Pseudonocardia sp. HH130630-07: one gene and its partner. The protein of the gene in region 2 interacts with the protein of the main gene of each other region in a pairwise test. Links are inferred from orthologs where the notes say so. Each region holds a gene or a part of one and is shown on either strand. Other genes may lie near its edges. The genes, in order: ndk and AFB00_RS19860.

Region 1 (2,881 bases), 3.5 Mb from region 2 along the record:
ACCTGCAGGGCCTGTCCGGGCGCTACGACGACGTCTTCCTGCCCCTGCACGGCGAGCACCAGGCGTCCAACGCGGTGGTCGCGCTCGCCGCGGCGGAGGCGCTCGTCGGGGCCGGGACCGCGCAGCTGCTGGACCCGGACGCGGTGCGGGCGGCGTTCGCGTCCGTCCGCTCCCCGGGCCGGCTGGAACCGGTCGAGGGCGGCCCGGACACCCCGACCGTGCTGCTCGACGCCGCGCACAACCCGGCCGGGGCCGCCGCCCTGGCGACCGCGCTGACCTCGGAGTTCCGCTTCACCCGGCTGGTGGGGGTGCTCGGCGTGCTGCACGGCAAGGACGCCAGGGGCATCCTGGAGGGCCTCGAACCGGTGCTGCACGAGGTCGTCGTGACCACCAACTCCTCGCCCCGGGCGATGGACGCCGACGAGCTCGGCGCGCTGGCGGCCGAGGTGTTCGGCTCCGAGCGGGTCAGCGTGGAACCGGTGCTGGCCCAGGCGGTCGAGCAGGGCCGCGAGATCGCCGAGGAGGGCGGTGCGTCGGGGGTCGGCGTCGTCGTCACCGGGTCGGTCGTCACCGCGGGCGAGGCCCGCGCGCTGTTCGGCAAGGAGCCCGAGTGAGCACCGGCGAGCCGGGGGACGCCCCGCGGATCCCCGGCGTCCCCGACGGCGTGCGACCGCCCGCGACCGACCCGATGAAGGGCGCCCGCGGGGTCGTCGCGGCGACACTGATCCTCGAGGCGATCGTGGTGCTGCTCGCGCTGCTGGTGCTGCCGCGGTTCGGCACCGGCTCGACGGCACTGGGCGCCGTCGTGATCACCGCGCTGGCCGTGGCGATGATCCTGGTGTCCGGTCTGCAGCGGCGCAGCTGGGGGCTGCTCGCGGCGCTCGGCCTGCAGGCGCTGCTCGTCGTCGCGGCGCTCCTGTTCGTCCCGTCGCTGCTGGTGGTCGCGGGTGCGTTCGTCGTCGTGTGGGGTGTCCTCATGTGGATGCGCCGCGAGGTGGAGCGGCGGATGGCGGCCGGGACGCTGCCGTCGCAGCAACAGGAGTGACCGCCTCCGGGGCGCTCACCGGGCGTGGTTACCCTGGCCCGCGTGACTGAACGCACTCTCGTCCTGGTCAAGCCCGACGGTGTCGCGCGCAAGCTCGTCGGAGAGGTCGTCTCCCGGATCGAGCGCAAGGGCCTCGACATCGTGGCCCTCGACCTGCGCACCGTCGACCGTGAGCTGGCCACCCAGCACTACGCCGAGCACGACGGCAAGCCCTTCTTCGAGGAGCTGATCTCCTTCATCACCTCCGGCCCGGTCCTCGCCGCGGTCGTCGAGGGCCCGCGCGCCATCGCCGCCTGGCGGCAGGTCGCGGGCGGCACCGACCCGGTCGAGAAGGCCACCCCCGGCAGCATCCGCGGGGACCTGGCCCTGGAGACCGGGTCGAACCTGGTGCACGGCTCGGACGCCCCCGAGTCCGCCGACCGCGAGATCAAGCTCTGGTTCCCGAACCTGTGAGCGCCGGCGCCCCGGTCACCCACCGGGTCGCCACCCCGCAGCCCGGCGCGGCCGAGGCGCTCGGCGAGCTCTGGATCGCCGTCACCGAGGCCGGCGGCGCCGTCGACTTCGTGCCCGGTGCCGATCCCGGTGAGATCCGGGCCCTGGCCGCGGCCACGATCGACGACGTCCGTGCCGGTGCCGCACACATGATCGTCGCCGGCGAGCAGACCGCGCCGCTGGGCACGGTCCTGCTCGTCCCGGGCCGGGGTCTCGTCGCGCACCGGGCCGACGTCCAACGCCTGATGGTCCGCCCGGACCACCAGGGGACCGGCCTCGGGACGGCGTTGCTGGCCGCGGCCGTCGAGCTCGGCCGCGAGATCGGGGCGGAGCTGCTCACCCTCGGCGCCCGGGGCGGGACGCCGTTGCCGGCGTTCTACGCCGCCCGCGGGTTCGCCGAGTACGGCCGGCTCCCCGGCGGCGTCCGCCTCGCGCCGGGCGACGACCGCGACATCCACCTGTTCGCGCGCCCGCTGGACCGATCCGGGCGGTGATCCGGCCCGGTCCGTCGATCACGTCGCCCGACGGCCGGATGGCAGGCCCGGCCCGCGGGGGTCACCATGTGCGTCATGACCGTGCTCACCCCGCGCCCGACCACCACGGACCTGGTCCGGGGTGCCGTCGTGGCGGCACTGGCGATCGTGCAGGTACTGGTCTCCGCGTTCGGCGGAGCCGGGATCGGGGAGGTGGCCCGTTCCTACGACACGCCGTTGCTGGCGGCGGGCTGGGCCTTCTCGATCTGGGGGCTCATCTACCTGGGGTTCGCGGTGTACGCGGTGTACGCGCTGCTCCCGGCGCAGCGCGGGCGGCCGATCCACCGGCGGACCGGCTGGTGGCTGGCCGCCTCGGCGGTGCTCAACCCGCTCTGGATCCTGGCGTTCTCCGCGCGCTGGGTGGTCGCCGCGGAGCTGGTGCTGGTCGCGCTCGTCGCGGTGCTGGCCGTGGCGTACTCCCGGCTGTCCCGGGAGGAGGCACGTGACCTGCCGGAACGGCTGGCCTTCCGGCTCCCGGTCTCGCTGTACCTCGGCTGGTCCTCGGTCGCGCTGGTGCTGGGCCTGATGGCGGCCGGGAGCTCGGTGGGACTGCCCGCCGAGGGCGTCCTGCCGCAGACGGCGGCGGTGCTGCTGCTGGTGATCCTCACCGCGGTCGTGCTGTCGGTGATCGGGTCGACGTCCGGGTTCGCCGGGTTCGCCGCGGGTGTCGTCTGGGCGCTGGCCGGGGTGGCGGCGAACGACCGCCCGATCGCCGTCACCGTCGTCGCGGTGGTGGCGGCGGTGCTGGTGGCGGTCCAGGCCGTGCGCCGGGTCCGGCGCTCGGTCCAGCCGGCCCGGCTGGCACTGGGCT
Region 2 (8,575 bases):
TCACCGCGTCGGCGCAGATCCGGTCCCGCAGCTCCGGGTCCAGGTTCGGCGCCGGGGCGATCTCGACGACCTTCTGGTGCCGGCGCTGCACCGAGCAGTCCCGCTCGAACAGGTGGACGACGTTGCCGTCGCCGTCGGCGAGGATCTGCACCTCGATGTGCCGCGGGTTGACGACGGCCTGCTCCAGGAACACGGTGCCGTCGCCGAAGGCCGACTCCGCCTCCCGGCTGGCCGCCTCGATCGCGTCCCGCAGGTCACCGGGCTCGGCGACCCGGCGCATGCCGCGCCCGCCACCCCCGGCGACCGCCTTGACGAAGATCGGGTAGTCGATGCTCTCGGACGCGGCGAGCAGCTCGTCGACGTCCGACGAGGGCTCCGAGGACTCCAGGACCGGGACGCCGGCCTCGCGGGCCGCGGCCACGGCGCGGAACTTGTTCCCGGTCAGGTGCAGCACCTCGGTGGGCGGCCCGACGAAGGTGATGCCCTCGTCGGCGCAGGCCCGCGCCAGGTCCGGGTTCTCCGACATGAACCCGTAGCCCGGGTAGACGGCGTCGGCACCGGCCTTTTTCGCGGCCCGGATGACCTCGTCCACCGACAGGTACGCGCGGACCGGGTGACCGACCTCACCGATCTGGTAGGACTCGTCCGCCTTGGCCCGGTGCAGCGAGTTGCGGTCCTCGTGCGGGAAGACGGCGACCGTGGACACGCCCAGCTCGAACGCCGCCCGGAACGCCCGGATGGCGATCTCCCCACGGTTGGCCACCAGCACCTTGCGGAACATCGCCTCTCCTCGTCCAGTTCGGCGTCGACACCCGGAAACGGGGGTGCCCGCGGCGGCGGGCGGACGATCCTGACACGCGGGACTCCGCCACCACCACCGGACGACCACGTGGCGGGACGGCCCGGGGACCACCCGTCCGGACCGCACCGCCGCCACCGGTGTTCCGGTAGCAAGGAGGGATGAGACACAGCGTCCGGCGCCGGGCCGGGCACCCGGCGGCACGGCTCGTGCTCGGGTCCGCGGCGGTCGTGCTGGCCGGAACGGCGGTGGTCGTGGTCGTGGGTGCCTTCGTGCAGGTGCTGCTGGTCGTGCTCGTGGCCCTGCTCGTGGTCGGGGCCTGGAAGGCGGTGCGGCGCCCGGACCGGCACCAGGTCTCCGGTACCCCGCCGGCCGTGGCACCCACCCGGGTGACCGCCGAGCAGCAGTGGCGCCGGGCCCGGGCGGAGCACCAGCGGGTGCGGGCCGAGTTCGCCGCCCACGAGACCGACCCGATGGCGGTCCTGCGCCGTCCGGCGCTGTCGGACGTGGCCGTCCCGAGCACCGCCCGCTTCGTCGACGCCTTCGCGGCCGCGCAGGCCCTCGACACCGACGGGTACCCGGGTGAGCCGTACGGCGCGTCGTACGCGCGGGCGGTCGAGCACGCCCGGCGGGCGTGGCGGGCGGCGGTCGAGGCCGCCGACCGGATCCGGCTGGCGGGGCTGACCCCCGACGAGCGGCGCGCCGTGGAGCGGGTCGTCAAGCTGCTCACCACCGCCCGGGACTCCGACTCCGAGCCGGAACGGCTGGCCGCCTACGCGCGGGCCCGCACCGAGCTGGACCGGCTCGACCGCGCGGGGACGGTGCACCTGCCCCGCCCGGCCCGCGCCCACCTGGACGCCAGGGCCCGCGGCGAGCTGCCCGGCGGCTGACGCCCCGTCACGCCTTGTCCAGGTAGGCGGCCCGCTCGGTGTCCCCCAGCGTCTCCCCCACCAGGTCCCGCAACCGCGGGTGCCCGCTCAGCTGCGGGTCGTGCCCCACCAGGTCCCGCGCGTAGACCTGGGCCTTCGCGATCACCTCGCCGTGGCGCAGCAGCGAGAGCAGCTTCAACCCGGACCGGGACCCGGACTGGCTGGCGCCCAGCACGTCGCCCTCCCGGCGCAGTTCCAGGTCGAGCCGAGCCAGCTCGAACCCGTCGGTGGTGCCCGCGACCGCGTCGAGCCGCTCGCGGGCGGTGGTCGCGGCGGGCATCTCGGTGACGAGCAGGCAGAGCCCGGCGGCGCTGCCCCGGCCGACCCGGCCGCGCAGCTGGTGCAGCTGGGACAGGCCGAACCGGTCCGCGTCGAGCAGCACGATGCCGGTCGCGTTCGGCACGTCCACCCCGACCTCGATCACCGTGGTCGCGACCAGCACGTCCAGCTCGGCGCGCTCGAAGGCGCGCATCGTCGCGTCCTTCTCCTCGGGCGGGAGCTTCCCGTGCAGGATCCCGACCCGCAGCCCGGCGAGCTTCTCGGTGATCATCGGGGCGATGTCGAGCACCGCCAGCGGGGCGCGCCGCTCGGACCCGCCCTCCTCCGGTGGGGGCTCCTGCAGCTCGGCGTCGCCCGCCTCGGTGTCGCCGACCCGCGGGCACACCACGTAGCACTGGTGGCCGCGCTCGACCTCCTCCCGGATCCGCTGCCAGATCCGCTCGATCCAGCCCGGGTGCTCGGCCAGCGGGACGACCGTGGTGGTGATCGGCGAGCGGCCGCGCGGCAGGCCCTTCAGCTCCGAGACCGCGAGATCGCCGTAGACGCTCATCGCGACCGTGCGCGGGATCGGCGTCGCCGTCATCACCAGCATGTGCGGGGCCCGCTCACCGCGCGAGCGCAGCGCGTCGCGCTGCTCCACGCCGAAGCGGTGCTGCTCGTCGACCACGACCAGCCCCAGCTCGGCGAAGCCGACCGTGTCCTGGATCAGGGCGTGCGTGCCCACCACGATCCCGGCCGCGCCGGACTGCGCGTCCAGCAGCGCCCGGCGCCGGGCCTTGGCCCCCATCGACCCGGTGAGCAGGGTGATCGACGTGGCGTCGTCGGCCGCGTCGAGCTCACCGGCCCGGCCCAGCGCGCCGAGCATGGCCCGCAGCGACCGGGCGTGCTGCGCGGCGAGCACCTCGGTGGGGGCGAGCATCGCGGCCTGCGCCCCCGCGTCGACGACCTGCAGCATCGCCCGCAGCGCGACGATCGTCTTGCCGGCGCCGACGTCGCCCTGCACCAGCCGGTTCATCGGGTGCCCGGCCGCCAGGTCCGCGGCGATCTCCTCGCCGACGGCCTGCTGCCCGTCGGTCAGCGGGAACGGCAGGTCCGCGTCGAACGCCGCCAGCAGGCCGGTGCCGGTGCGCGGGCAGGCCGGGGCGGGCCGGGCCGTCGCGTCGGCCCGGCGCAGCGCCAGCGCCAGCTGGACGCCGAGCGCCTCGTCCCAGACCAGGCGGTGCCGGGCGGCATGGATGTCGGCCTCGGCCTCCGGCACGTGGATCCGGCGCAGCGCCCGGCCCAGGCCGGGCAGCTTCTCCCGCTCCCGCAGCGACTCCGGCAACGGGTCGGTCGGGTCGTCGACCTGGTCGAGGAGCTGGCGGACCGACCGGGCGACGGCCTGCGAGGTCACCTTGGCGTTGGCCGGGTAGACCGACAGGAACGGGCGCAGCGAGTCGTTCTCGTCGATCTCCTCGAACTGCGGGTGGGTGAGCTGCAGCCGCTGGTTGAACACCCCGACCTTGCCGGAGAAGACGCCGACCACCCCCGGCTTGACGAAGCCCTGCAGCTTCCAGCCGTTGAAGAAGGTGCAGTCGAGCTCGCCGCCCTTCTCGTCCCGGATGACGGCCTTGAGCATCTTCCCGCGCCGGGCTCGCATCTCCCGCAGCTCGGCCCGCGCGACCTGCGCGACCACGGTCGCGTGCTCCCCGGCGACCAGCCCGGCGATGTCGGTCAGCCGCCCCCGGTCCACGTAGCGGCGGGGGTAGTGCCGCAGCAGGTCGCCGGCCGTCTCCAGGCCCAGCGGGGCCAGCGCGTCGGCCGCCTTCTTGCCGAGCGGGCCGTCCAGCCTGCTGTCGAGGTCGAACCCGTCCACCTACTCCACCCCCAGCACCAGCGGGTAGTCGCCCTGCTCCCCGCGGTGCAGCACCACGTCGACCTCCGGGTGCCTGCGCCGCAGGTCCTCGGCGAACCGCTCACCCAGCGCATCCTCGGCGGCCGCACCGAGCAGCACCGTCACCAGCTCCCCTCCCGGCGTCAGCATGCGGTGAGCCAACCACAGCGCACCGACGGCGAGATCGGGGGCGATCAGCACGACCTCGCCGTCGGAGAGGCCGAGCACCTCGCCCGGGCGGCACGGCCCCGCCCAGGTGAGCGCCTCGGCCTCGGCGACCTGCAGTCCGCCGGTCCGGGTGGCGGCCGCGGCCTCGGCCATCGCGACGACGTCGTCCGACGCCCGCCGGTCCGGGTCGTGCACGGCCAGCGCCGCGAGCCCCTGGGGCACCGAGGACGTCGGGACGACCACCACGTCGGTCCCGCCGTCGCCGGCGGTCGCGCGGACCTGCCCGGCCGCCGTCTCGGCCAGTGTCCGGCGGTGCGCCGCGCACGGCAGCACCGCGACGTGCGCCGCTCCGGTCGCCCGGATCGCGGCCCGCACCTCGTCGACCGTCGGGTCCGGGTCGGCGACCAGCACGTCCCCGCCCGCGGCCCTGGCCAGCGCGCCCGCACCGCTGCTCTCGATCATCAGCAGCACCGCGCGGGCCCGGGTCGGCACCGCGGCCGGCAACGCCTCCACCCGGATCGCCGCGGGCCGCCCCGCCGACAGTCCCGCCTCGACCGCGGGCCCGGCCTCGGTGGTGTGCACGTGCACGCCGACCGTGCCGGCGCCGTCGCCCGCCACCACGACCGAGTCGCCCAGCCCGCCCAGCCGGGCACGCAGCACGGCGAGCGCCGCGGCCCCCGGATCGGCCAGCCGGTAGGTGACCTCGTAGACCGGCTGCGGCACCGGGGCACCGGCGGCCGGCAGGTGCTCCGGGGGCGGCCCGCACCACGGCGAGGGGGCCGGGCCGGGGTCCCCGCCGAGCGCCTCGACGAGCGCGTCGAGCACCGCGACGACCCCCAGCCCGCCCGCGTCGACCACGCCCGCACGGACCAGCTCCACCGGCCGTTCCGCGGCCCGGGCCAGTGCCTCGCGCGCCGCCCGGGCGGCGATCCCCGCCGCGCCGGGCAGGGTCCCCGCGCCGCCGCGGTGGGTGGTCGCGTGCGCGAGCGCCGTCGCCGCGGCGTCGAGGACGGTCAGCGCCGTCCCCGTCCGCGGCGCCGACAGCGCGCGGGACGCCAGGTCGGCGGCGCGGCGCAGGGCCCCGGCGAGCAGCGCCGACGCCCCGGCCGCGGTGCCCGACGCCAGCTCCTCGGCCACCCCGCGGAACAGCTGGGACACGATGAGCCCGGAGTTGCCCCTGGCTCCGCGGACCGCCGCCGCGGCCAGTGCGGCCGCAGCCCGCGCCGGGCCGCCGTCCAGCGGCGCCGATCCGGCGGCCCGTACCGTGAGCAGCAGGTTCGACCCGGTGTCGTGGTCGGCGACCGGGAAGACGTTCACCCGGTCGATCTCGGCCCGGGCCGCGGTGAGGCGCTCGGCGGCCGCGTCGATCCAGCGGCGCAGCAACGCGGTGTCGAACGGCGGGGCCACGGCTCCACCCTAGGCGCGCCGGGCCCCCGCGGAGACCGCGGTACACCGATCGCTAGACTCGTCCTTCGAGCCCAGGCACGCCCGGGCTTGGTGAACTGTTCGTCAAACCCTGAGGAGTGTCCGACGTGGCTGCCGTCTGCGACGTCTGTGGCAAGGGTCCGGGCTTCGGCATGTCCGTCTCGCACTCGCACCGCCGCACCCACCGTCGCTGGAACCCGAACATCCAGACCGTGCGTACCGCGCTGAACGGCGGGAACCGCCGGCGGATCAACGCCTGCACCTCCTGCCTGAAGGCGGGCAAGGTGGCCCGCGTCTGAGACGCGGAACAGCATCACGGCGAAGGCCCGGCTCCTCCACGGAGCCGGGCCTTCCTCGCGTCCGGGGCCAGGACCGGGTTCAGCCCATCATCTGCTTCCACCAGCCGGTGCGGGCACCGCGCACGGTCAGCGATCCCATCCCGACCTTGCCGTGCACCGTCAGGTGCGGGCCGGGGCCCGCGGTGCCCGGCACCTTCGTCCGGATCTCGCCCCAGGACCCGGCGACACCGTTGACGTCGGCGGTGCCCCCGGCCGGTAGCACGATGACGATCTCCCCCATGCCGGTGGCGATCTCGACGTCGATCCGCTGCGGGAGGTCGCGCACCTCGGACAGGTCGAGGTGGATGGTGCCCATGCCGGTGGTCAGGCGCAGCGCGGCGGGCACGTGCCAGTCACCGGCCCGGCGCAGCGTCCCGGCCCCGGTGCGCAGGCTCAGCGGGGTGCCGTCACCGACCGGACGGGCCGGACCCGCGGCGACCGGTGACGCGCCGGGCAGGTCGGCCAGCGGCGGGCGCAGCTCCCCGGCCGTGCGGGCGGCGTAGACCACGCCGAGGCGCTCCTCCAGCTCCACCAGGGTGATCCGGCCCTCGCCGAGCGCCGCGTGCAGGCGCTGCGCCGCGGCCTCCCGGTCGGCGTCCGATATGCGTATCTCCTCCGGGTCGGTCACGGGGACGACAATAGCCGCCGGGACCCGGCCGGGCCGCGGACCCGCTCAGGGCAGCTTCCAGTCGACGGGGTCCCCGCCGATCTCCTCCAGCAGGTCGTTGGCCCGGCTGAACGGCCGCGAGCCGAAGAAACCGCGGTCCGCCGACATCGGCGAGGGGTGGGCCGACTCGATGCACGGGACGTCGGTCAGCAGCGGGACCAGGTTGCGGGCGTCACGGCCCCAGAGGATCGCGACCATCGGGTCGGCGTCCCGGTCGACCAGGGTCCGGATCGCCTGCTCGGTGATCTCCTCCCAGCCCTTGTTCCGGTGCGAACCCGGCTCGCCGGGGGCCACGGTGAGGCACCTGTTGAGCAGCAGCACCCCCTGCTCGGTCCACGGCGTCAGATCGCCGGAGGACGGCGCGGGGTGCCCGAGGTCCTCGGTGTACTCGCGGAAGATGTTCTGCAGCGAGCGCGGCAGCGGGCGGGTCTCCGCCGCCACCGAGAACGACAGCCCGACCGCGTGCCCGGGCGTCGGGTACGGGTCCTGGCCCACGATCAGCACCCGGACGGACTCGAACGGCTGCTGGAACGCGCGCAGCACGTTCGCGCCCGCGGGCAGGTAGCGGCGACCGGCGGCGATCTCCGCCCGCAGGAACTCCCCCATCGACGTGACGGTCTCGGCGACCGGGGCGAGCGCCTCGGCCCACCCGGCCTCGACGACCTCGTGCAACGGCTTCGCGGCCATCAGCCCTCCAGCTTCCGCAGCTGCGCGCGGAACCGGCGGCCGCGCTCGACATAGGACTCCACGGATCGCCGCCAGCGGTCGGCGGGCACCTCGTGGCCCTCCCGCACCCGGGCCGGTACCCCGAGTGCCATCCGGTGGGCGGGTATCTCGGCGCCCGGCGACACGACGGCGCCCGCGGCGACGACCGCGCCCTCGCCGATCTCCGCGCCGTTCAGCACGACCGAGCCGGACGAGATCAGCGCCCGGTCCGCGATCGTCGCGGCCTCGATGTGCACGTTGTGCCCGACGGTGACCTCGTCGCCGATGACCGTGGCCCGGCGCAGCGTGGTGTGGATGATCGAGCCGTCCTGGATGCTGGTGCGGGCCCCGACCTCGATCCGGCCGTCGTCACCACGGAGCACCGCGGTCGGCCAGACCGTCGACTCCGCCCCGAGGGTCACGTTCCCGATCACGACGGCGTCCGGGTGGACGTAGGCGGTCGGGTGGATGTCCGGTTCGGCGTCACCGAGCGCGTACAGAGGCACACCCGCAGGGTACGAGTGGGGCCGGAACGGTCAGTGCGGACCCCCGGGCCCGTTGCGCTCCGGGCCCGCGGCCCGCGCGTCGGCGTCCATCCGCTCGGCCAGGTCGTCGACGACCAGCGCGTCGCGGTCGATCGCCCCGCTGCGGTACGCCGACCGGCCGACCACCTGGGAGATCACCGGCGCGGTCAGCACCTGGAACAGCACGACGAGCAGCAGCGTCGAGGAGTTCTCGAACTCCAGCCGCACCGCGACGCCGAGCAGGATCAGCAGCAGCCCGAGGGTCTGCGGCTTCGTGGTGGCCTGCAGGCGCGCCGGCAGGTCCGGCAGCCGGACCAGGCCCAGTGCGCCCATCAGGCAGGACAGGCCGCCGGCGAGCATCAGCACGGCCGAGAGCACCGTGGTCACCGTGTTCAGGTCGGGGAGCGCCATCAGCGGTGCCGCTCCCATCGCTCGACGAGCCGGGCCGCCGTCGCCGACCCGACCAGCGCGATCAGCGCGACCGCGGCCAGCAGCGGGATGTTCGACCCGTCGGAGTAGATCGCGGCGTACACCGCGGCCGCGGCCACGATGAGCACCACGACGACGTCGAGCGCCGCGATCCGGTCGAGCGTGGTCGGTCCGCGCAGCAGCCGCCACATGGTGAGCGCGCCCGCCGCGGTCAGCATGGCCAGCACGATCATGTAGACGATGGTCACCGCGGCCGCCCTCCCGTCTCGTGGCCGGTGTCCTGGCCGGTGTCCCGCCCCTGGGCGACGGCGGCGACCGCCTCCCGGCACCGGCGGACGTCCTCCGGGCTGCCCAGCGCGTCGATCACGCGCAGCTGCAGGTTCATCATGTCCCGGCGCAGCCGCTCGACGGCGTCGGCGCGGTGCAGGCCGAGCGCGTA

The links.
Region 1: the proteins of AFB00_RS19860 (region 2) and ndk interact in binary tests that used the Escherichia coli proteins (3 or more experiments, as listed by UniProt). The link is inferred for Pseudonocardia sp. HH130630-07 from one-to-one orthologs.

What each region holds. Positions count from the first base shown.
Region 1 is NZ_CP013854.1:653,504-656,384, reverse strand. What follows is about bases 1-2,792. They hold ndk (nucleoside-diphosphate kinase), read left to right. Parts: upstream 1-1,087; coding sequence 1,088-1,498; downstream 1,499-2,792. Other genes in these bases: AFB00_RS03175 (tryptophan-rich sensory protein), read left to right, coding at 2,107-2,792; AFB00_RS03180 (GNAT family N-acetyltransferase), read left to right, coding at 1,495-2,031; AFB00_RS03190 (DUF4233 domain-containing protein), read left to right, coding at 611-1,045; AFB00_RS03195 (bifunctional folylpolyglutamate synthase/dihydrofolate synthase), read left to right, coding at 1-614. Also shown: more of AFB00_RS03175, read left to right, coding at 2,793-2,881. UniProt on the Escherichia coli protein: Major role in the synthesis of nucleoside triphosphates other than ATP. The ATP gamma phosphate is transferred to the NDP beta phosphate via a ping-pong mechanism, using a phosphorylated active-site intermediate.
Region 2 is NZ_CP013854.1:4,200,667-4,209,241, reverse strand. What follows is about bases 5,326-8,231. They hold AFB00_RS19860 (uracil-DNA glycosylase), read right to left. Parts: upstream 7,166-8,231; coding sequence 6,485-7,165; downstream 5,326-6,484. Other genes in these bases: AFB00_RS19845 (monovalent cation/H+ antiporter complex subunit F), read right to left, coding at 8,118-8,231; mnhG (monovalent cation/H(+) antiporter subunit G), read right to left, coding at 7,720-8,118; AFB00_RS19855 (gamma carbonic anhydrase family protein), read right to left, coding at 7,165-7,689; AFB00_RS19865 (DUF1707 SHOCT-like domain-containing protein), read right to left, coding at 5,852-6,439; rpmB (50S ribosomal protein L28), read left to right, coding at 5,581-5,772. Outside these bases: AFB00_RS19890 (pyruvate carboxylase), read right to left, coding at 1-781; AFB00_RS19885 (hypothetical protein), read left to right, coding at 961-1,689; AFB00_RS19880 (ATP-dependent DNA helicase RecG), read right to left, coding at 1,697-3,862; more of AFB00_RS19875, read right to left, coding at 3,863-5,325; more of AFB00_RS19845, read right to left, coding at 8,232-8,384; AFB00_RS19840 (Na+/H+ antiporter subunit E), read right to left, coding at 8,381-8,575. UniProt on the Escherichia coli protein: Excises uracil residues from the DNA which can arise as a result of misincorporation of dUMP residues by DNA polymerase or due to deamination of cytosine.